3 regions of the Mesorhizobium sp. M1348 genome follow, and region 3 is predicted to be linked to each of the others. Evidence: riboswitches for the same ligand, from Rfam matches in the RefSeq annotation. Region 3 holds a riboswitch; each other region holds the start of a gene.
The links. Region 3 has a riboswitch for thiamine pyrophosphate ahead of NKH13_RS33675 (phosphomethylpyrimidine synthase ThiC). Riboswitches for the same ligand answer to the same signal wherever they lie in the genome.

Region 1 (7,719 bases), on a different contig from region 3:
GCAAAAGTCGGCTTGTAGCATCAATTTTCATCAGATAGAATCGTTTTTCATAGTATTTGGCTGAGCTGCACCAAAATTCGAGGAAAGGATCCCCTTTTCATGCCTGTGGCGCAGAAGCACCAATTTTCAGGTCCTGTTCTCGTTTTTCAGGAAATCCGCCTTCCGGAGATGGTGACCCCGGCCGGGTACAGCGCCCTGATCGGAGCCTACGAGCTCGCCGTCCCCTTGCCCCGGACGCTGTCGGCCACTGGCGAGCATCATCGCATTACCGAACGGGATGGTTGGCGGATCATGACGCCCCGCCATGCCCCACATCCAACACTCGAAGGCCACCTGACCTTCGCGCTCAAGTACGAGGGGCTCGACCTTGCCGTCCTCAAACGGCTGTTCCAGGTGACCGGTCCCGCACCGATCGAGGCGCTCGTCCGTGAAAGCCCCACAGGCAGCTATGCCCGCCGCATCTGGTTTCTATATGAATGGCTGACGGGCACGCGTCTCGATCTGGCGGACGCGGAGGCCGGACGATACGTTTCGGTTGTCGATCCCGAGCTGCAGTGGCCCGGATCCGAGAAGACCGCTTCGCGCTACCGCATAAGGGACAATCTCCCCGGCACGCCTGAGTTCTGCCCGCTGGTGTTCCGAACCAAGACTCTCGAAAAATTCATCGCCCTTGAACTACCGCGGCGCGCGGAGGCAATCGTAGCGGACGTGCCGCGCGACCTCCTTGCTCGGACCGCCGCCTTTCTTTTGCTCAAAGACTCGCGATCAAGCTATGCGATCGAGGGCGAGCGCCCGCCGCAAGATCGCATCCAGCGCTGGGGCCGCGCCATCGGCGAAGCCGGCCGCTGGCCGATCGATCGCGATGAGCTGCTGCGTCTGCAAAGAATTGTACTTGGCGACGCCCGTTTAGTAAGACTTGGCTTCCGAAAAGAAGGGGGTTTCGTCGGTGAGCATGACCGAGACAACGGCACGCCCCTGCCCGATCACATCAGCGCTCGGCCCGAGGACCTGCCGCGGCTAATCGATGGAATGGCGGCCTTCGATCAGGGCCCCGCGCAGAACCTTGATGCAGTCATAGCCGCCGCAATCCTCGCCTTCGGCTTTGTCTACATCCACCCGTTCGAGGACGGAAACGGCCGCATTCACCGCTACCTAATCCACCACGTCCTTGCCATGCGCGGCTTCAATCCGCCGGGAGTGGTCTTTCCCGTCTCGGCCGCGATCCTGGACCAGATCAACGAGTACAGGGGCGTGCTCGAGAGCTATTCGCAGCGCCTTCTGCCGTTGGTGGAATGGGAACCGACGCCGCAATTCAACGTCCGGGTGCTGAATGACACCGGTGATTTCTACCGGTTCTTCGATGCAACCCCGCACGCCGAATTCCTCTATGCCTGCGTTCGGCGGACGATCGAACGGGACCTTCCCGAGGAAACCGCATTTCTGCAGCGCTACGATCAATTCCGGCAGCAGGTGGACGCCTTTATCGAGATGCCCGAGCGGTTGACCGATCTGCTCTTCCGTTTTCTTCACCAGAATGATGGACATCTGTCGAACCGCGCGCGCGAAAAGGAATTCGCCGCGCTGACCAGTGACGAGGCAGGAAGAATCGAGGCGATCTACGCGCAAACCTTTGGTGCCCATTGAAGGCGTGATCATCAGGATCGATTTTTAGTCCGACCGTTTGCGATTCCCTTGTCCCTGCCTTCATCTCCCACGCTTGACTTGTCGCCGAGACATGCACGATTTTTTCCGCACGGTCTGACCGGCCGCCGATCGGCCGCGGCCAGAACGCGCTTGACAAACCGGCGCCGGCCCGTTCAACCTGACGCATTCACCAGGGGAGTCCCGGCAAGGGGCTGAGATACTGCTTGCTTTCGCGGCGCAGTGACCCGTTGAACCTGATCCAGTTCATACTGGCGTAGGGACGGTGCAAGCGCTTTGCGGGAGTTTACGCCCCAGGTCCTGTTTCGGCAGGTCGACAGAAGCGTCTTTTCATCCTTCCGGCACAGAACTGGGTCTCCAATGCATGAGCAAAGGAGCCTCAAGATGAATGCCCTCACTCCCGCCGTCTCGACGGGACCGCTGCCAGCCTCGCGGAAAATCCACAAGCCCGGCGTCCTCCATCCGCAGATCAGGGTGCCGATGCGCGAAATCTCCGTCCATCCAACGGCCGGCGAGCCGCCCGTCACCGTCTACGATCCGTCCGGCCCCTATACCGACCCGGCTGTCGAAACCAGCATTGAAAACGGTCTTGCCCGGCTTCGCCACGAATGGATCACGGCGCGCGGCGATGTCGAGGCCTATGACGGCCGCCGCGTGCGGCCGGAGGACAACGGATTTGTGACCGGTGAGCGCCTGACGCCGGAATTTCCCATTCGCAACCGGCCACTCAGGGCCAAGGCAGGCAAGGCGGTGACCCAGCTTGGCTATGCGCGCGCCGGCATCATCACCCCCGAGATGGAGTTCGTCGCCATCCGCGAGAACTTCGGCCGTCAGATGTTGCGCGGCAAGCTGCAGCGCGACGGCGAAGCCTTCGGCGCGGCCATCCCCGATTTCGTAACGCCGGAGTTCGTGCGCGACGAGGTGGCGCGCGGACGCGCGATCATTCCCGCCAACATCAATCATCCCGAGAGCGAGCCGATGATCATCGGCCGCAATTTCCTGGTCAAGATCAACGCCAATATCGGTAATTCGGCGGTCACCTCCTCGATGGCCGAGGAAGTGGAAAAGATGGTGTGGGCGATCCGCTGGGGCGCCGACACGGTGATGGACCTGTCGACTGGCCGCAACATCCACAACATCCGCGAATGGATCGTGCGCAATGCGCCGGTGCCGATCGGCACGGTGCCGCTCTACCAGGCGCTGGAGAAGGTGGGCGGCATCGCCGAGGATCTGAGCTGGGAGGTCTATCGAGACACGCTGATCGAGCAGGCCGAACAAGGCGTCGACTACTTCACCATCCATGCCGGTGTGCGGCTGCATTACATCCCGCTGACCGTCGACCGGGTCACGGGCATTGTCTCGCGCGGCGGCTCAATCATGGCCAAATGGTGCCTGCACCATCACCGGGAAAGCTTCCTCTACGAGCATTTCGCGGAAATCTGCGACATCTGCCGCGGCTATGACGTCTCCTTCTCGCTCGGCGACGGGCTTCGTCCGGGCTCGATCGCCGACGCCAATGATGCGGCGCAATTCGCCGAGCTGGAAACGCTCGGTGAATTGACGAAGATCGCCTGGGCAAAGGACTGCCAGGTGATGATCGAGGGGCCGGGCCACGTGCCGATGCACAAGATCAAACAGAACATGGACAAGCAGCTCGCCGTCTGCGGTGAGGCGCCGTTCTATACGCTTGGCCCGCTGACGACCGACATCGCGCCAGGCTACGACCACATCACCTCAGGTATCGGCGCCGCCATGATCGGCTGGTTCGGCACAGCCATGCTCTGCTACGTCACGCCCAAGGAGCATCTTGGCCTTCCCGATCGCGACGACGTCAAGACCGGCGTAATCACCTACAAGATCGCCGCCCATGCCGCCGATCTGGCGAAGGGTCATCCGGCTGCAAAGGTTAGGGATGATGCCCTTTCCCGGGCGCGCTTCGAGTTCCGCTGGGAGGACCAGTTCAACCTGTCGCTCGATCCCGAAACCGCGCGGTCCTTCCACGACCAGACCTTGCCCAAGGAGGCGCACAAGCTGGCACATTTCTGCTCGATGTGCGGTCCGAAATTCTGTTCCATGCGTATCTCTCACGATATCCGCACGGAGGCCCAAAAAGAGGGAATGGCCGCGATGGCGGCGAAATACCGCGAGGGCGGCGACCTCTACGTGCCCTCGGACGAGACCGGCGCACCGCTTGTGCCGGAGGCACATGAGCGATCATGAGACTGCTGGTCAAAGGGGCTGGCGTCGGCGGCCTCACCGTCGCCTTCGAACTCGCCACGCGCGGCGCGGCTGTGACCGTTGCCGAGACAAGGCACAGCCTTGGCGGCAATGCGTCATGGTTCGCCGGCGGTATGCTGGCGCCATGGTGCGAGCGTGAAAGCGCGGAGCAGCCAGTGCTGGATCTCGGACGCGATGCCGCCGACTGGTGGGATGCGGTACTGCCGGGTCACGTGACACGGGCCGGAACCCTGGTCGTGGCCGCGCCGCGCGATGCGGGCGAGCTCGACCGGTTCGCCAGCCGCACCTCGGGTCATCGGCGTGTCGATGAAGATGAAATCGTGTTGCTCGAGCCCGACCTCGCCGGCCGCTTCCGCCGCGGACTGCTCTTCCCCGACGAAGCCCATCTCGACCCGCGTCAGGCGATGGCGGCACTTCATGATAGGCTGGCGGCGATGGGCGTCGAGTTCCACTTCGGCGCCGACGCTTCGGCTGTTTCCGGTTTCGATCGCCAGATCGAATGCACGGGAATGGCGGCGGGCGATGACCGACTGCGCGGCGTTCGCGGCGAGATGCTAATCCTGAATACGCCTGATGTCTCGCTGTCGCGCCCAGTCAGGCTGCTTCATCCGCGCTTTCCGCTTTATGCGGTGCCACGCACCGACCACCGTTTCATGATCGGCGCGACGATGATTGAAAGCCAGTCTGTCGGACCGGTCACGGCGCGATCGATGATGGAGCTGCTGGGTGCCGCCTATGCCCTCCATCCGGCCTTTGGCGAGGCCGAGATCGTTGAAACCGGTGTTGGCGTCCGTCCAGCCTTTCCCGACAACCTGCCGCGCGTGGAAACGAACGGCGAGATCATAGCGATCAACGGACTCTATCGTCACGGCTTTCTCCTCGCCCCCGCTATGGCGCGCCAGGCTGCCGACCTGATTTTCAGTCAAGACAGAACCAAGGAGCTTGCCCATGAAACTAACGGTCAATGGCGAAGCGCATGAGGTTGCCGCCACCACGCTGGCGGAGCTGCTTGCCGCGCTCGACTATGAGGGCGATTGGCTGGCGACGGCCGTCAACAGCGACCTCGTGCACAAAGCCAACCGGGCGGAATTCCAGTTGAGCGACGGCGACCGGATCGAAATCCTCTCGCCGATGCAGGGAGGCTAGCATGTTCGATCTTCTCGGGACAACGCTTCCCTCCCGCCTGCTTCTCGGCACGGCTCAGTATCCTTCGCCGGCCATCCTTGCCGATGCGGTCAAGGCGTCAGGCACGTCGGTGGTGACCGTCTCCTTGCGACGTGAGATGGCAGGCCGCAGGGAAGGCGAAAAATTCTGGTCGCTGATCCGCTCGCTTGGCACGAGAATCCTTGCCAACACCGCAGGCTGCCACTCCGTCAAGGAAGCGGTCACAACCGCGAAGATGGCGCGCGAGATCTTCGGGACGACCTGGATCAAGCTCGAAGTGATCGGCGACCACGACACGCTGCAGCCGGATGTGTTCGGTCTGGTCGAAGCCGCCCGCATCCTGTACGAGGACGGTTTTGCGGTATTCCCCTATACCACCGACGACCTTGTTGTCGCCGAGCGGCTGCTTGCGGCGGGCTGCAAGGCCTTGATGCCGTGGTGCGCACCGATCGGTTCCGCCCTCGGGCCGATCAACCTCATGGCGCTGCGCTCGATGCGTGGGCATTTCCCCGACGTTCCCATGATCGTGGATGCCGGGCTCGGACGGCCGTCGCACGCGGCGACCGTCATGGAACTCGGCTTTGACGCCGTGCTCCTGAACACGGCGGTCGCCAAGGCGGCCGATCCGGTCGGCATGGCGCGTGCTTTCGGCAAGGCGGTCGAGGCCGGTCGTGAGGCCTTCTGCTCGGGAATGCTCGAACCGCGCGACGTCGCCGTGCCGTCGACGCCGGCGATCGGCAGGGCAGTTTTTTCATGAAGCTCGATCCCTTCTACCTGATCGTCGACAGCGCTGCCTGGATCGAACGGCTAGTGCCGCTTGGCGTCAGGCTGGTGCAACTGCGCATCAAGACCATAGATGAGGCCAGGTTGTGCACCGAAATCCGGAAGGCGAAGGCCCTGTGCGCCGAGCACCAGTGCCAGCTCATCGTGAACGATCATTGGCGCCTGGCAATCGAGGAGGGCTGCGACTTCGTGCATCTCGGCCAGGAAGATCTGCAAACCGCCGACCTCTCAAGGATACGGTCAGCCGGTGTCAGGCTCGGGTTGAGCACGCATGATCATGTCGAGCTGGCGATGGCCATTTTTGCCGATCCCGACTATGTTGCGCTGGGTCCGATCTATCCCACCATCTTGAAGAAAATGAAGTGGGCACCGCAAGGGCTAGAGCGGATCAGCGAGTGGAAGCGGCGGGTGGCGCCAATCCCATTAGTCACTATCGGCGGCCTCAACCCTGGCCGCCTCGATGGCGTCTTTGAAGCCGGCGCCGACAGCGCCGCAGTGGTCACCGACATCACTTTGAGCTCCGATCCCGAAGCGCGCACCAGGGAATGGATCGAAAAGACGGACCGATGGCGATGAGACGAGAACCGCATGTGCTTGTCGTTGGCGGATCGGATTCCAGCGGGGGTGCTGGAATAGCACGCGATATCGAAACGATCGCATCCATTGGCGTGCGCACCTGTCTGGCCGTCACAGCGCTAACGGTGCAAACGCACGACGCCGTGACGGAAATTCATCATTCTCCACCAAGCCTGGTCGCCGATCAGATGCGCGCCGCGCTGCGGGCCAACGAAGTGGCGACCATCAAGATCGGCATGCTCGGAACAGCCGAGATCATCGCTGCGGTTGCCGCCGTACTGCGCGAAAATCGACAGGTGCCGGCAGTACTCGATCCAGTGCTGGCCTCCACCTCAGGCCGGGCTCTCCTGGAAGCAGGCGCTATCGCCGTCATGAAGCGCGATCTGATGCCGCTTTGCTGCCTGGTCACGCCCAACCTTCCTGAACTGGCGCTCCTTATTGGCTCCGAACTGGCAGTGGATGAGAACGGTGCGCTCCAACAAGGACAAAGACTGCTGGCCGCCGGCCCTCAGGCAGTGCTGATCAAGGGTGGGCATGCCTCGGGACCCCAATCGACCGATATTCTGCTGCGCTCCGATCATCAACCCATCCATGTCGATCTACCGCGCCTTGCCACATCGATGCGCGGAACAGGTTGCATGCTGGCCAGCGCGATTGCGGCGCATCTGGCGAAGGCGAAGCCGCTCGAAGATAGCGTGCGCGAAGGCAAGCGGCTTGTCTTCGCCACGTTTCAGAAGAATGGAGCAGAATGAACCCGGCTTGTGCGGTACAAGCAGCTTTTGCCGCTAGTACGCCGGATCCTGAGCGTTTGCTCGCTGTCGCAAACTCTTCGACGAAAATCGCAACAACACGGCGGTTCGAACCCGAACTCGTGGCAGCAATTCGCCAGCGGTCGCGGCAAAAGGCGTTGAACAACAAGGCTTGAGCTTAGGCACCAATCGGTTGGCCGAATCTCTTCCCTCCCCTAAAACAGGCACGTTGCGCCGCTGCCTTGGCGGTCGCTGTCGGGATTGCGACGGGTGTTCGCATAGGGGCCAGGAATTCGCGACCGATCTGCTCTCCCCGGAAATATGGCGCGAGAAGATTGCGACCACAGCCATTTGAGCCATTGCTGTTGTTCAGCCCGTTTCCCAACCACTGCACAGTTTCGGGCGAAATGCACAAAAGCCAGCCGGTGACCGGAGGCGGTCATCGAAGCAGCCAATGCCCTGGGCCCGAGCTCAATGGGGAGGCGCGTAGCACCACGTTTCAAGGTCGGTGAGCCTAGGAGGGCGGTGATCCCAGCGACTTTGTGAG
Region 2 (7,719 bases), on a different contig from region 3:
TTTCGCCGGCTCTCGCCGCCGGCTGCACTATTGTGCTCAAACCTGCTGAACAGACGCCCCTGGTGGCAGGTGCAATGTTTGCTCTGGCCCACCTTGCCGGGTTTCCCGAAGGCGTCGTCAACCTCATCTACGCCTCCGAAGGCGATACGGTCGGCCGCGAACTCTGCTTCAACCCCAAGGTCCGCAAGATCAGTTTCACCGGTTCGACCGAGGTCGGCCGATTGCTCATGCGCCAGTGCTCGGACCAGATAAAGAAAGTCGGTCTAGAGTTGGGTGGCAATGCGCCTTTCATCGTCTTTGATGATGCCGACGTCGATGCTGCCGTCGACGGCGCGATCCAGGCCAAGTTTCGCAATGCCGGCCAGACCTGCGTTTCCGCCAACCGGCTTTACGTCCAGTCGGGCGTTCATGACGAATTCGTCGCCAAATTCGTGGAGCGTGTCCGTGAGCTTCAGGTCGGCGACGGCTTCGATCCAGGTGTCGCCATCGGTCCGCTGATCGACGGGCATGCACTGGCCAAGGTCGAACTTCACATTGCCGATGCCTTGGCCAAAGGTGGCGCGATCCGATGTGGCGGCGGCCGGATCGGCAGCAATGGCAACTTTTTCCAGCCGACGATCCTCAGCAACGTCTCAAGGGAAATGATCCTGGCGCAAGAAGAGACCTTTGGACCCTTGGCGCCGATTATCCGCTTCGAGGATGCTGATCAGGCCGTGCGTGAGGCCAACGATACGATATACGGCCTCGCCGCCTACTTCTATGCTTCGAACCTGAAGCGTGTCTGGCGTGTGGCCGAGGCGCTGGAATATGGCATGGTGGGGATCAACACAGGACGCATGTCCTCAGAAGCCGCGCCCTTCGGTGGGATAAAACAGTCCGGCATCGGGCGGGAAGGTTCCCGCCATGGCCTCGAAGACTATCTTGAAATGAAGTACCTCTGCATGGGCGGCATCTGAGGCGGCGGGCGGCGATTGCCGCGATGAAGGCCAGCGGACGGCCGGACGCCACGAAATGGACCCAGAGTTTTCAGATTCGCGGAACAATCCGCACCCAGTCTGCCTCATAAAGGGCCCCGGTTTTCCGCCTATTTTTTGGTGGTCGAACGTCGTCAATTGCCTTCGTCACTGTGGCGGAACGCGGCGCGATAGCCGGTTAGCAACAAGCTTTGGGCGTCATTTCTCTCTGGCGGAATCGACCCCTTCCGACAAAAGCCTGACCTTTGCCAGTCTTCTACGGGCCAGCGTTCGCGCCAAAAGTTCAAAGCCGCGTCCGTAACATTCAACAATGAAAGCCAGCGTTATCAGGTCGAGCAGAAAGTCGTCTATCGCATGCGTGAGCGCATCAGACCTTTGTTCGAATCGAAGTAGCAAGGCGCGCGCCTCTTCGATCGCGGCCCGGCAATCGTCTGCGCCTATCAGTGAATCGATCCTGTCGAAGATCTGCAAGCGTCCTCACTCTCCCTAAGCCACACGCAGCGCATCGAAAGCCGCTGATGAATGAGTCTTCAACAAAGAACAGGGTCGCGTTTCGCGAAAAGGCATCGCTCGGCAAAGTGCGCGTTGATGAAGCCTGGTGCGTTAAGCGACAAGTGAATCCGACCTTAACAAGACATCTTCGAAGGCGAGTGAGCCGGCCCACGCCCGCGTGCCGCGACCCTCAATGCCGAGGAAACTGTGCTGCACTCGTCGGAGGCAAACAGTTCCTCTCTATTCTTCCAGCCGCCACGGTTCAGCCTAGATTACATGGGAAACGACAATAACGGAAAGCAAAGGTTCGCAAAATGAGTAGGGTGGCTGGATCAAACGAAGATTTGGCTGCACCAACGACCTTTGGGCCACTTTTGCAGCCCACCTTTCGTTCGATCTGGCTCGCGACGCAGGTTTCAAGCCTCGGCTGGTTGATGCAGACTGTCGCCATCAGCTGGCTGATGGCAACGATCTCCACTTCCGATCTGATGGTTGCGTTGGTGCAGGCTTCATCGAACCTGCCCGCTTTCGTCTTGTCCGTCTTTGCCGGGGCTCTCGCCGATAATTTCAGCCGGCGCCGGGTCATGTTCGCCGGTCGGTGCCTTATGGTGATTGCGTCCGCGATGCTGACGGCGTCCGTGGCGCTGGGCTTTGTCAGTCCGTGGATGATCCTCGGCTTCAGTTTCTTGATCGCAAGCGGCGGTGCTCTCAATGATCCGGCCTGGCAAGCGTCGGTTGGCGATATCGTGGATCGACGCGATGTTCCCGCTGCCGTCACCCTGCTTTCTGTCGGCTTCAACACCGTCCGGACTGTTGGCCCGGCGCTCGGCGGCATTGTGGTTGCCTCATTTGGCCTCATGGCGGCATTCGCCCTGACCACGCTCACCTATTTCGTACCCTTGGCCACCATTTGGCGGTGCAAGTGGAAGGTTCGTTCTTCCCCTCTTCCACGCGAGTCGATGAGGACGGCAATTTATGACGGGCTGCGCTTCACGGCGATGTCATCGGAGATCAAGGCAGCGATCGCGCGCGGAACCCTCTTTGGCCTGGCGAGCATCGCCATACTCGCGCTGCTGCCGGTGGTTGTCCGCGACCAGCTGGGAGGAGGCCCGCTTGCCTATGGCGCGCTCATGGCCGGCTTCGGGACCGGTGCCGTCTTCGCCGGCCTCTCCAACAGCCTGTTCAGACGGAGCTTGTCGCAAGAAAGGCTGATGAGGCTTTCCTGCGTGGCCTGCGCGGCGTGTTCTCTCTCCCTGGCACTGACAACTTCGATTGCGGTGGCGGCAATCGCACTCGCCTTGGGCGGCGCGGGCTGGGTCACCGCCTGGTCCGGGGTTGGTGTGAGCGTGCAGCTGGCGAGCCCGCGCTGGGTCGTGGGGCGCACCATTTCGATCTACTATGCTTTGATAGATGGTGGCATCGCGCTAGGCAGCTGGGTGTGGGGCACGGTGGCCGAAAACCATTCGCTGACCTGGGCGCTAGAGGGTTCCGCTGGAGCCCTGTTGATCGTCGCTGCAGCCGGCGTTCTCTTTCCTCTTCGCGAGCGCCGCGACTCCGAGCCCGATCCCTTGGAGGAATTCGATGCCCCAGCTGTCTCTCTCAATTTGAAGCCGAGGAGCGGCCCGATCGTGGTCAAGGTCGAATATCTGATAGCCGAGAGAAATCTCGAGGCCTTCCTCGACCTCATGCGGCAGCGGCGCCATGTACACAGCCGCGTCGGTGCTCGGAACTGGACGCTCCAGCGGAACTTGCAGAAGCCTATGCATTGGACAGAAACGTTTCGCACGCCGACCTGGACGGACTACCTTCGCCTCAATCATCGTCTGACGGAAGTGGACAAGGAACTGGACGAGCGTGTCTTTCAGCTGCACGCGGCCGAGACCCCACCTCAAATGACACTTTCCATCGAGCGGCCGACAAGCTCGGCCCGCAAGCCCGAGCACTCAGCTTTTCGCCATCCCCGTCATTGAAGCCTGGCCGGCATCTCTGTCATCAATCGATTGGCTACGAGCGCGACCGGTCAGCCCCCCGACCTTCAAGACCATCGACATCGAAGCGGCCGCGAGTTGCCCATAAAACATTACTGCACTCTTATTGTTTGTGACGCATGCGGGTGGTGAGCGGTTTTCACAGCCCATTTCCTGCTACAAAGCTAGCTGGACACTTGAACCACTGAATTGCCGATCAAACGCTCTCGGATACTGGTGCGAGTATGAAATTAAAGGCGGGCTCAGGCTCGGCAGACTTTGGCTCCCGGAGAACAACCGGGTAAGCTACGATCGCTTGGGCATGTTCAGCGAGCGCGGCAGGTGTCATTCCCAGTGCTTTCTCAAACAGGCCGCCCGGACTCCCCACCTGACGAAAAAGCCCTGCAGCTCTTGTCGCATGGCGCGCCGCAGCCACCCGCTTTCCCTCACGGATCTTCACGCCGGCCGCCGCCAACAGGATTAGTCCCTTGAAGAACAGGCGGTGCTGAGCACTTTGTTTCGCAGCCTGCCAGAGAGGCTCCCAGGCTTCATGGGCTTCCCAGTAGTAGCCGTGATTGAAAAGGTCGATTCCCCATCGAAACACATCTGAGCCAAGCGCTTCGCCAACGGCGACGGTCACCGGATCTGATCGGTAACTGTGGCCCAAGGGATCACGCACCGGATGCGGATATTTGCCGGGCAGATACGCATAGCTCGGGAAACTTTTTTCGGGCAGCAGGCGAGGGCGAAACATAGGCCCAGCAAACATGAAAGTGCGTTAATGGGCAATTCATGCTGACCGCGTCGTGACAGGCAAGCAGTCTTAACGGGCTTGTAAAGGGTGGCGAGATTGGCCAAAACGCGCTTTGCCAAATTCATGACGTTGGGTAAGCGGCTGACGCAGGGAGAAGATATGATTTTGCGACTGAAGGAGCGGCTCGGCAAAAGGTTTGAGGAAGAAGTCCAATTCTTCAAAGGCTGGCAGAAGGACAAGAAGGGCGTGGGAGCCCTTATTCCCACTTCGGTTTATGCGGCACGCCGGATGGCAAGCGTGGTGAACCCACGGTCAGGATTGCCGATTCTGGAGCTTGGCGCGGGAACCGGTGTCATCACAAAGGCGATCCTGGCCAGGGGAATCAAGCCGCGCCAGCTGGTTTCAGTCGAATATTCCAGGATTTTCTACGACGGCCTGGTGCAACGCTTTCCGAATGTGGACTTCAGATTGGGCGACGCATTTGCGCTGGACGAAGCGCTGGGTGAGCGCAAAGGTGAACAGTTCGATTGTGTTATAAGTGCAGTCCCGCTGTTGAGCTTTCCAATGCAACAGCGTGTCGCGCTGGTTGAGGATCTGCTTGCCCGTATTCCTGCCGGCCGGCCCGTGATTCAGATCACATACGGACCTCTGTCGCCGGTGATCAAGATGCCAGACCGTTACGTGGTTTCCCACTATGACTTCGTCGTCCGCAACATACCGCCGGCACAGCTCTGGACTTATCGTCGAGCAGACTAGCCAAATCTGGACGGTTTCCTTCTCTGAGGGTTCCGCTGAGTGGTGGCCTTGCACCCAAATAGGATGTGGAACAGAGCAGGGGCAGATGCCAGATTGCCAAGAAGACGACGCGGTCCTGGTTGATTTGACAGTGGGCGGGCCAAATGCGCTTGACAAAGCCGCGCCGGCCCGTTCAACCTGAGGCATTCACCAGGGGAGTCCCGGCAAGGGGCTGAGATACTGCTGGCTTTCGCGGCGCAGTGACCCGTTGAACCTGATCCAGTTCATACTGGCGTAGGGACGGTGCAAGCGCTCTGCGGGAGTTCACGCCCGAGGTCCTGTTTCGGCAGGTCCACAGAAGCGTCTTTTCATCCTTCCGGCACAGAACTGGGTCTCCAATGCATGAGCAAAGGAGCCTAAAGATGAATGCCCTCACCCCCGCCGTGTCGACAGGGCCGCTGGCTGCCTCACGGAAAATCCACAAGTCTGGCGTCCTCCATCCGCACATCAAGGTGCCGATGCGCGAAATCTCCGTCCACCCGACGGCCGGCGAGCCGCCCATCACCGTCTACGATCCGTCCGGCCCCTATACCGACCCGACTGTCGAAACCAGTATCGAAAAAGGCCTGGCCCGGCTTCGCCATGAATGGATTACGGCACGCGGCGATGTCGAAGCCTATGACGGCCGTCATGTCCAGCCGGAAGACAATGGATTTGCGACTGGCGAGCGCCTGACACCGGAATTTCCCATACGCAACCGGCCGCTCAGAGCTAAGGCCGGTAAGGCAGTGACCCAGATTGCCTATGCGCGCGCCGGCATCATCACGCCTGAAATGGAGTTCGTCGCCATCCGCGAGAACCTTGGCCGCGAGATGCTGCGCGGCCAGCTTGAGCGCGACGGCGAAGCCTTCGGCGCGGCGATTCCAGACTTCGTGACGCCGGAATTCGTGCGCGACGAGGTGGCTCGCGGACGCGCGATCATTCCCGCCAATATCAATCATCCCGAGAGTGAGCCGATGATCATCGGCCGCAATTTCCTGGTGAAGATCAACGCCAATATTGGCAACTCGGCGGTCACCTCGTCGATGGCCGAGGAAGTGGAAAAGATGGTCTGGGCCATCCGCTGGGGCGCCGACACGGTGATGGACCTCTCGACCGGCCGCAACATCCACAACATCCGCGAATGGATCGTGCGTAATGCGCCGGTGCCGATCGGCACGGTGCCGCTCTATCAGGCGCTCGAAAAGGTCAACGGCATTGCCGAGAATCTGACCTGGGAGGTCTACCGCGACACGCTGATCGAACAGGCCGAACAGGGCGTCGACTATTTCACCATCCACGCCGGCGTGCGGCTGCATTACATCCCGCTGACCGTTGACCGGGTCACGGGCATCGTCTCGCGCGGCGGCTTGATCATGGCCAAATGGTGCCTGCACCATCACCGGGAGAGCTTCCTCTACGAGCATTTCGCCGAGATCTGCGACATCGCCAGAGCCTACGACGTCTCCTTCTCGCTCGGCGACGGCCTTCGTCCGGGCTCGATCGCCGATGCCAACGACGCGGCGCAGTTCGCCGAGTTGGAAACGCTTGGCGAGCTGACGCAGATCGCCTGGGCGAAGGATTGCCAGGTGATGATCGAGGGCCCCGGCCACGTGCCGATGCACAAGATCAAGCAGAACATGGACAAGCAGCTCGCTGTCTGCGGCGAGGCGCCGTTCTATACGCTTGGACCGCTGACGACCGACATCGCGCCGGGCTACGACCACATCACCTCAGGCATTGGCGCCGCGATGATCGGCTGGTTCGGCACCGCCATGCTCTGCTACGTCACGCCCAAGGAGCATCTCGGCCTTCCCGATCGCAGCGACGTCAAGATCGGCGTGATCACCTACAAGATAGCCGCCCACGCCGCCGACCTGGCGAAGGGCCATCCGGCAGCGAAAGTCAGGGATGATGCGCTTTCCCGCGCGCGCTTCGAGTTCCGCTGGGAGGACCAGTTCAATCTGTCGCTCGACCCGGAAACCGCGCGGTCCTTCCACGACCAGACCTTGCCCAAGGAGGCGCACAAGGTGGCGCATTTCTGCTCGATGTGCGGACCGAAATTCTGCTCCATGCGTATCTCTCACGACATCCGCGCCGAGGCACAGAAAGAGGGCATGGCGGCGATGGCGGCGAAATACCGCGAGGGCGGCGATCTCTACGTGCCGGCGGACGAGACCGGCGCACCGCTTTCGCCACAGGCGCATGAGCCATCATGAAGGTGCTGGTCAAAGGGGCCGGCGTTGCCGGCCTCACCGCCGCCTTCGAGCTCGCCGCACGCGGCGCGGCGGTTTCCGTTGCCGAGACAAGGCCTGGCCTTGGGGGCAATGCGTCGTGGTTCGCCGGCGGCATGTTGGCGCCATGGTGCGAGCGCGAAAGCGCCGAGCAGCCGGTGCTGGATCTCGGGCGCGGTGCCGCCGACTGGTGGGATGCCGCAACGCCCGGCCAGGTGACGCGGACCGGAACGCTGGTCGTGGCCGCGCCGCGCGATGCGGGCGAGCTCGACCGGTTCGCCAGCCGCACGACGGGCTATCGGCGCGTCGAGGAAGATGAAATTGCCTTGCTGGAGCCCGACTTAGCCGGCCGCTTCCGCCGCGGATTGCTCTTTCCCGATGAGGGCCATCTCGATCCGCGCCAGGCGATGGCAGCGCTTCATGACAAGCTCGCGGCCATGGGTGTCGAATTCCACTTCGGCGCCGACGCCCAGCATGTTTTTGGTTTCGATCGTCAGATCGATTGCACGGGAATGGCAGCCGCC
Region 3 (7,719 bases):
GCGGCCGTTCCCGCTTGGCTGTCTCGCGCAAGCGGTCATAGTCAATCTGCTGTGTCTTTTCATCTAGTCCATAGGGGACGCGTTGATAGTCAGTTCCGGAAAAGTTGATGGCCCAACCATGAGTCAGATGGCCCCCTTCCGGGAGGGGCAGGCCCATGACTTTGTCACCGGGGCTCAAAAGCGCACGATAGACAGCCTGGTTGGCCGGCGAGCCGGAATAAGGCTGGACGTTGGCATGCTCGCTGCCAAATAGTGTTTTCAAGCGCTCAATGGCTAGATTCTCAAGCTCATCAACGATCTCATTTCCAGCGTAGTAGCGCGCACCGGGGTACCCCTCGGCGTACTTGTTCGTGAAAATCGAGCCGTTCGCTTCCAGCACGGCCGAGGACGCAAAGTTCTCTGAGGCGATGAGCTTAAGGGTCGTCCGCTCCTGCCGCTCCTGTCTCAGAAGCAGTTCGTGAACGCGGCAATCAACCGCGGCCAATCGAGACCGTCCGTAAGTGTCGCGCGGCGCGATGGCGCCGTCGGCGGAGTTGTCCATGGTGGTTTCGCGCTCCAATTGGACTGATCTATTTCACGGTCAAGCATGCGATCCCCTTCGACGGCGCGTCTTGTGTGGCTTCGAGCCGTTGAAGGTCTCGTTTGTGATAGCCATCGCCGTGGGGCAGGAGATCAACCAACAGTTGAACCAGCCCGCCGTCCTTACCTCCTGCTTTGAGATGGTACGAGCACCACGGACGTTGTTCGTTGCAGTAAAGAAAGTCGGCTCTGGCCAGCAGCCGGACGTGTCGTACAACGTGCTCACGACGCAGACCCAGAATCTCCGCTAGCTGGCAGACAGTTAGGTCCGCATGCGCGCAAAGGCCTAGGATTCGAAGGCGATCTAGATGCGCTGCCGTCCGAAGGCGACTGACCAGTGTCAGCATTGGTCAGGTCCAAGCCACTTGGAAAGCCTGGGCACTCGTCCTACTGAATTTGTCATTTCGCGTTCTCCACAGATGTTGCAGCTTTCGAACGAAATAATATGGTTGCTTGTCCACCGACCGGACAATCTCGGTGGCCGTGAAGATACTGTTTTGAGCCAATATGGCTGTGTCGAACAAACAAGATGGGCGCTGTTCTTGCCATTGCCTTTAGCCGAAATTGCACGCAGTTCGGCGGGTCGGAGAATAAGCCACGGTTCGGACTCCACTGACTCAAACGTTGCAATAAGCCTACCATTCACAGCGAACCGGAGTTGCTAAGAGTCTATGAATTTCCTTGAAGGATCTGTTGCAACGTTTGCGCAGCCCGGTCTTGCTCCCGGCTTGCAGCGGTCAATCTCGTGCAGACTGACCGTGATGCAAAGATGACAAGGAAGGTTCGCTTTCAATCCGATCTTCTTCCTGGCCAAGTGGTTCGTAGTCTCATAACTGTGGCCTAGACAAAAGCTGGGCTAATCAGCGGTATGATGTCGTTAGCGTGGTTGGGCCACCAGCAGGTCGACGCCAAGATCGACACGCGCAATTTCCCGCGCTACGAGAATGTCAGTGACTGCGCGCTCTTCCTCGGGCGGTCTGGCTGCGCCGTCTAGAATCTGAATGCATCTCGCGCCGACCCGTTCAGCAATGAGCTGTTCGGCTTGCCGCATTGACGGCGAAGCAAGCTCAAGTACGTTTTCGCGCATCTCACGCGCCGCCTCGCCGACTTCCGCAAAACGCTTCTCGGCGAACTGCTCCCTGAAGAGCGCAGCGAGATCATCAAATGTTTGAACTTTGGTGGGCTTGGGTTTCGAGCAAAAATATCCAGTTGCCAGTCCAGGTTTATAGGCAAGGCTGTGCGCTTTGTCGTCTGGCAAGGGCCCAATATCCCCTGGTGAGACGAAAATGGACTGCCGTGCTACGGTTGCTCCAAATAAGAGCGGTCGAAATCGCTGATGTTTGCGATACAAGGAGCCGCATAGAAGACGTTTGACGGATAGCGCGCCTCAAACCGAAGAAGCAGTTCATGCTGACGCGACACATCCCTGCGCATCATCGCAATCCGAAAAAATGGTATCGACAAACCGGGACAATGTCCGCTCGCAACCTCAAAGGCAGTTCCTCGCTTCATCAGCTCCGGAAGCTTGTACTGGAAAAACAGCGGAACCCCTGGGAAATTGATGCGGATGTCAAAGCCAGAATGCCCCTCCTGTATGAGGTTTGGAAAGACCGGCGCGCCTACAGGTGCGGCTGACGATGACCGGATAAGGTTTTCGGTGAAGGCATACCCAAATGAGAACTCCATGTAGCCCACCTTCATTCAATTCTGCTTTCGTGCTGAAGTTTATCCTGGCTCTTTACCTGCAGCCGAGCAGACTCTATAACAAAAAAACTATGTATACTTGCGAGATAGTCTGAGCTTATCGATTCCTCGGATAGATATTTAAAGAGCTCACCCACTCTTCTGGCTGCTAGAATGGGAATGGGAAGCTTCTGGTTGATCTGGGTCGAGTTCCAGTTGATTTTGGTAAGCGACAAAACCTCCTGCGCTATCTCAGCGATTCCCGGCCAGATCGCCGATAAGTTTCGGGCTTCGCGAACAGCGCCAGAGTGCGTAGCCGATATCTTCAACCGGGGCGGCAGCTTCTCCCTCGCCAGTGCCGAGCGCGATCATATGCGTTGCGCATTCGGCCAGCGCGCCGTCAAGGCGCCCCGCTTCCGTCGCGCTGCCGTAAAGGTCCAGGAACCACGCCAGCGAATAAGACCAGTCGGCAGGCAAGTCCTGCCCATTGTGATCCCTTGCGACGACGGCCACGACGGCGTTGCGGCCTTCGGGCGTGCGGGGCTCTATCCCAAGGATCGGGTATAATTCGGGTGTCGGCTGCTGAAGGATACGCGCCGGCACGAGCGACAGTGCTTTCTCCAGCGAGGGAGGAAAATCCTCCAGTTCTTCGGCCAGTTCGGCAGCTTCTCTCCTTCGTCCCTCGCGGCGCGCTTCTACATATTCTGCCGCAACCACGGCAACGGTGCGCTGCGCCCGTTCAGCGGTGCCGGTGGCAATCAGCTCGGCCGGAATGTCACCATCCTTGATCGCCCAGTGCGTACGGTGCTGTTCGAACTGTTGAATGCCCAGCCGGTCCGCAATTCTCAACACCGCTGATCGGTCGAGAAAGGCATGTTCCGGATCGGGCTCGAAGGTGAAGGCCAGTTCGTGTCCGCGCCGAACGATATTGCGTATGCGGCCGTGCCGGACCACGCGCGCGTGCGGGCCTGCCGCCCCGACTTCGTACATCAACAGCGCCGGGATTTCCTCCAGCCGGCGCAATGTTTCAGGGCGCGCGAGGTCGATAGCCTCGGCCTCGGCGCCGCTATATTCCTTGAACCGGTCAATGGTTGACGTGAACGGCGGCGTTTCCCACCACTCGCCGTGGCCCGAGACAAGCAAGTTAAACATGGCACAGCACCGACCTCACGCCGCCTTCTCCATAGACCACTTCACCCGTTCGGCGAGAAAGGCGGCGAATGATTTCACATTGATATTGCCGCTCGCCTCCTCCAGCCCTGCGAGGTAGGCCTTCCGGTCATCGACTCTGACGACTGTCCAGGGGTAACCGCCTGAAGCCAGCATCGCGTTCATGAGGAACCGCGCCATCCGTCCGTTGCCGTCCGGATAGGGGTGCACATAGCCCACAAGCCAATGCCCCAGCACGGCACGCACGGCGGCCTCCTTCTCCGCCTCCAGCAGGTCGAACAGCTCATTCATACCATCGGCCACCGCTTCGGTACGCGGCGCCACGTGCTGCGAGCCGCGCAGGTACACAGGGTGATTGCGATATCCCGCAAGCGCGCTGGCTTTGAGGATGCCGGCGGTCACTGACGGCGCGAACAGCTCCCGGTACCACTCCCGGTGAGTGTCCCGCGTCAACGCGCCGGCTGGCTTGCCGTTGATGATCGCGGCAACAGAGTCTTTGACCTTCTGGAATGCGAGGTAGTAGCCACGCGCGGCAAGCGCATCCCGGTTCTTGCGGTCCTCTTCATCAATCTCCGGATTCCAGCTCCCCTCGCGCACCCGGCCGATGAGTTCCGGGGTGACGCTGTACCCTTCTATCGACAGCGAATGGTAGGCGTCGCTTTCGTAGATATCCTCGACGAACTTCATATAGGCGTCTTTGTCGGACGGCAGTCCGGGCGCCTTCGGGAATATCTCGATGATGGCTTCGCGCTGCGATTGCCAGATCGCGCGCAGGCGGGCGACCAACGGCGGTACGCCCGCCGCAATGGTTGTCACTCCAATTTGTCCCGCGAACGGATCGGATTCGCGCACGTCATAGCCGGCGGCTTTGAAGGCGGCCACGATTTCATCGGCAAAGGAGTCGCGTCCTACGCGACGGAAGGCCCCCGCAAGCCGTCCCGCCACGGCGGAATGGCCGCCATCAAGCAGCAGGGCCAGAACGGTTGATACGTCGCGCACCGACGCCATGGCGATCTGCATCTCGATAGGGGCGCGCTGGAAGAACGCTTCCGGCACCCGGGTAAGGGCGGCCTCGACAGTGAACACGCGCTGGCCGTTTTTCTCTGTCAGTTCGGCCGGCATCTCCTTGACCTTGAGGTCATAGAGCGAAGTGCCGAACAGCAGGTCGATTCTGTTATTCGTGCCTTTGGGGGTGTTCACCACCACCTGAGGCGGAATAGTGGGCGCTTCCGCGTGCAGAAGCAGCGACTGCTCCGGTGACAGGAACCAGTCCTTGCCGAACCGGTCATTGCAGTAAAGGGAGCAGAACTCCCAGAAGCTCGCGTACCAGGGGGTGGTGTCTTGCTGCTGTGCCTGCGGGCCGGTCGACATGAGCCAGCCTTTGATAACATCGCGCAGGAACCCGTTCTGCAGCAGCCGCTCCCGGTGGACGCGGGTCAGCTCATCTGATTTGAATATGCGCCGCCCACCCTCCTGCAGCTCTTTGAGGACGGCCAGTGATACAGCGAGTTTTTCATGGGGCTTGGCCATGGCCGTGCCTTTGCAACTTTTTTAGAGCTGTGCGATTACAAGTATATAGTGCTGATAGGCGACAAGTCAATGATGCTGTGGAGTTGCAAGTTTTTTAAGTCGTGCGTAACAAGTTTTTTATGCGATAATCGGCAAGTGCGATCGTTTCCATAGCCGCGCGAAGGATCGTTACCCGGATGGGCCGAGACCCAGCTCCCTCTTCTCGGACGAATTCCGGCGTGACGAAATCGGGAATGGCTGCGCCGAAGCTTTCGCCGTCGCGTTGCAGCTTGCCTCGAAGGATCTCGCGGCCGAGGTTCTCGCGGATGGCGACGAATTCCATTTCGGGGGTGATGATGCCGGTGCGCGCATAGGCAAGCTGGGTCACTGCCTTGCCCGACCTGGCCCTGAGCGGCCGGTTGCGCACGGGAAATTCCGGCGTCAGGCGTTCGCCCGCCGCGAATCCATTATCTTCCGGCCGGACATGGCGGCCTTCATAGGCCTCGACATCGCCGCGCGCCAAGATCCACTCGTGGCGAAGCCGGGCAAGGCCCTTGTCGATGCTGGTTTCGACAGTCGGGTCGGTATAGGGGCCGGACGGATCGTAGACGGTGACGGGCGGTTCGCCGGCCGCCGGGTGGACGGAGATTTCGCGCATCGGCACTTTGATGTGCGGATAGAGGACGCCGGACCTATGGATTTTCCGTGAGGCAGGCAGCGGTCCCGTCGAGACGGCGGGGCTGAGGGCATTCATCTTGAGGCTCCTTTGCTCGTTGCATTGGAAACCCAGTTCTGTGCCGGGAGGATGAAAAGACGCTTCTGTCGACCTGCCGAAACAGGACCTCGGGCGTAAACTCCCGCAAAGCGCTTGCACCGTCCCTACGCCAGTATGAACTGGATCAGGTTCAACGGGTCACTGCGCCGCGAATGCCAGCAGTATCTCAGCCCCTTGCCGGGACTCCCCTGGTGAATGCCTCAAATTGAGCGGGCCGGAACTATCTCGTCAAGCGCATTCGGCCCGCGCCGGTGATCGTCGGGCGATCGTCTCGGCCAGGCGCAAGATCGGATGGAGCGTCGCCTGAGAATCGTCTGTTCCTCGATCAGCCTCGCTTATGCTCTGGAGCTTGTTCTCTCGCGCCCGAATTTCCGCGGGGATGGCTGAACGGAGGCGATCCATTTGCGATTTTCAAGTGCGTCGGGCCGCACCCCCACAATCGCTCAACAAGTCGAACACGTCCTGACCCGACTGGGCCTTCAAGTTCGGACCTGAAACCTGGCCGGGTACTGCTGGATGGCAGGGTCTGTCAAGCGGGCGGAAGGGATGAGGAAATGAAAGAGCTGCAGATCAAAACACAGCGATGAATATCGCCTGCGCGATCATCCGGACCAGATCTGATATGAAACATCGTCCGGCCCCGAGATCGAGGCTCCAATCTCGTATAGCTTCCATGCGACGTTCTCTTGGAGTGTTGCGGGATTGGTCCGCTCAACCGGATCTCGGAGCTCAACCCTTTCATCCGTTAGAATGAGCGTTCGAAACGCAGGATTCCGCCGACACTGCTCTTCTTGTTGGCGTTGGTCCAATTCACGTTGGAAGCGTCCAGCTTGCCGACGGCGAAGTTACCGTATCGGCCATAGTCGAGTTCCGCCGTAACTGTGAAATCTGGAAGAAACGCATAGGCGACGTTTGCAGCGACACCATGGTTCTTGAGCTGATCACCGGAGAGCTGAAGCTTGAACGAAGTTGTCTCGTTGAGCTCGTAAGCGGCGCCAGCCCAGAAAGCCCAGTTCCCGCCCCAACTCTTATAGAAGCCGCGACCATGAGCGTCGATGGCGTTCGTGGAGTCGTCGTTGAGCTTGCCGTTGGAACCGTAGCCGAGCATTCCGAACAGCAACAGTTCGTTGGTGACATTGATGTCGACACGGACCTTGGCGGCCACCGATTCGTAGTTGCTATCATAAGCGGCAACGCCGGTGATCGCGCCCCAGCCATGTGTGTATTTCAAGCCGCCGACTACGTGCGGTGCGTAGCTGTCGATTGTGCCGACCACGCCCGAGCCTTCTTCGAGCGAAACCACGGCCGAAAAGCCGTTCCCGGCGTCGAAGTAGTACTGAACCACATTGGTATCGAAAGCGCCGTAGGGAACCGGCGTCTGGTTGAGTACGTCACCCGCGCCGCCAATAAACATGTCGAAGGCCGACCAGTCCTTACCAACTCGGAGGCCACCAAGCTGAATCCAGGCGAAAGTCAAGGTGCTGTCTCCGTTGAAGGCATAGGACCGAGAACTGTCCGAAACCGAAGTGTGGCGGTTGCCGAAGTTCATGCGGGTTTCGGTGTAGGTCTTCAACGTGCCGAGTTCGGTCTCCTGGCCGGTCCAAGTTTTCAATGTGAAGCGCGTGTTGTTTTGCCATGTGCCCTGATGCTCACCAGTCCTCACATCCGAGGTTCTTGCGTGATCAACCAATCCGACATGGCCCAAGCCGACGTCGTAACGGACATAGCCGCCGATGCGCACGCAGGTCTCAGTGCCTGAAATGTAGACGTAGCCCGAGCCGTAGACGTCGCAGATTTTAACGTACTCAGTCGGGTCAGGCTCGGCAACGGCGGTCACGGCGCGAGCGTCGGAAACGGCAATCAGTGCCGCAGTTGAGCCGAGGAGGAGGCTCCTAATGTTCATTGTTGATCTCCGTTCAAAGAGTAAAAGGAATGGACGTCAGTGATGAAGTCTTGCTAAGGAAACAGTCGATAACGATGCGCATTGAGTTGAATTTGAGCAG

Region 1: linked by a shared signal. The riboswitch ahead of thiC (phosphomethylpyrimidine synthase ThiC) and the one ahead of NKH13_RS33675 (phosphomethylpyrimidine synthase ThiC) in region 3 are both predicted to bind thiamine pyrophosphate.
Region 2: linked by a shared signal. The riboswitch ahead of thiC (phosphomethylpyrimidine synthase ThiC) and the one ahead of NKH13_RS33675 (phosphomethylpyrimidine synthase ThiC) in region 3 are both predicted to bind thiamine pyrophosphate.

The regions. Positions count from the first base shown of each region.
Region 1 is NZ_JAMYLH010000004.1:169,498-177,216, forward strand. Features, by position in the region: gene NKH13_RS35600 (hypothetical protein) at 1-18, shown strand, start outside; gene NKH13_RS09745 (Fic family protein) at 100-1,644, shown strand; TPP riboswitch at 1,827-1,943, shown strand; gene thiC (phosphomethylpyrimidine synthase ThiC) at 2,047-3,882, shown strand; gene thiO (glycine oxidase ThiO) at 3,879-4,880, shown strand; gene thiS (sulfur carrier protein ThiS) at 4,849-5,046, shown strand; gene NKH13_RS09765 (thiazole synthase) at 5,048-5,821, shown strand; gene NKH13_RS09770 (thiamine phosphate synthase) at 5,818-6,423, shown strand; gene NKH13_RS09775 (hydroxymethylpyrimidine/phosphomethylpyrimidine kinase) at 6,414-7,175, shown strand.
Region 2 is NZ_JAMYLH010000017.1:94,179-101,897, reverse strand. Features, by position in the region: gene NKH13_RS24375 (NAD-dependent succinate-semialdehyde dehydrogenase) at 1-956, shown strand, start outside; gene NKH13_RS24370 (hypothetical protein) at 1,173-1,445, opposite strand; gene NKH13_RS24365 (MFS transporter) at 1,781-3,436, shown strand; gene NKH13_RS24360 (DUF309 domain-containing protein) at 3,651-4,187, opposite strand; gene pmtA (phospholipid N-methyltransferase PmtA) at 4,347-4,943, shown strand; TPP riboswitch at 5,125-5,241, shown strand; gene thiC (phosphomethylpyrimidine synthase ThiC) at 5,345-7,180, shown strand; gene thiO (glycine oxidase ThiO) at 7,177-7,719, shown strand, end outside.
Region 3 is NZ_JAMYLH010000046.1:2,385-10,103, forward strand. Features, by position in the region: gene glyA (serine hydroxymethyltransferase) at 1-541, opposite strand, end outside; gene NKH13_RS33655 (hypothetical protein) at 1,457-1,837, opposite strand; gene NKH13_RS33660 (hypothetical protein) at 1,879-2,280, opposite strand; gene NKH13_RS33665 (hypothetical protein) at 2,515-3,414, opposite strand; gene NKH13_RS33670 (Fic family protein) at 3,430-4,962, opposite strand; partial or broken gene NKH13_RS33675 (phosphomethylpyrimidine synthase ThiC) at 5,138-5,695, opposite strand; TPP riboswitch at 5,800-5,916, opposite strand; gene NKH13_RS33680 (porin) at 6,462-7,619, opposite strand.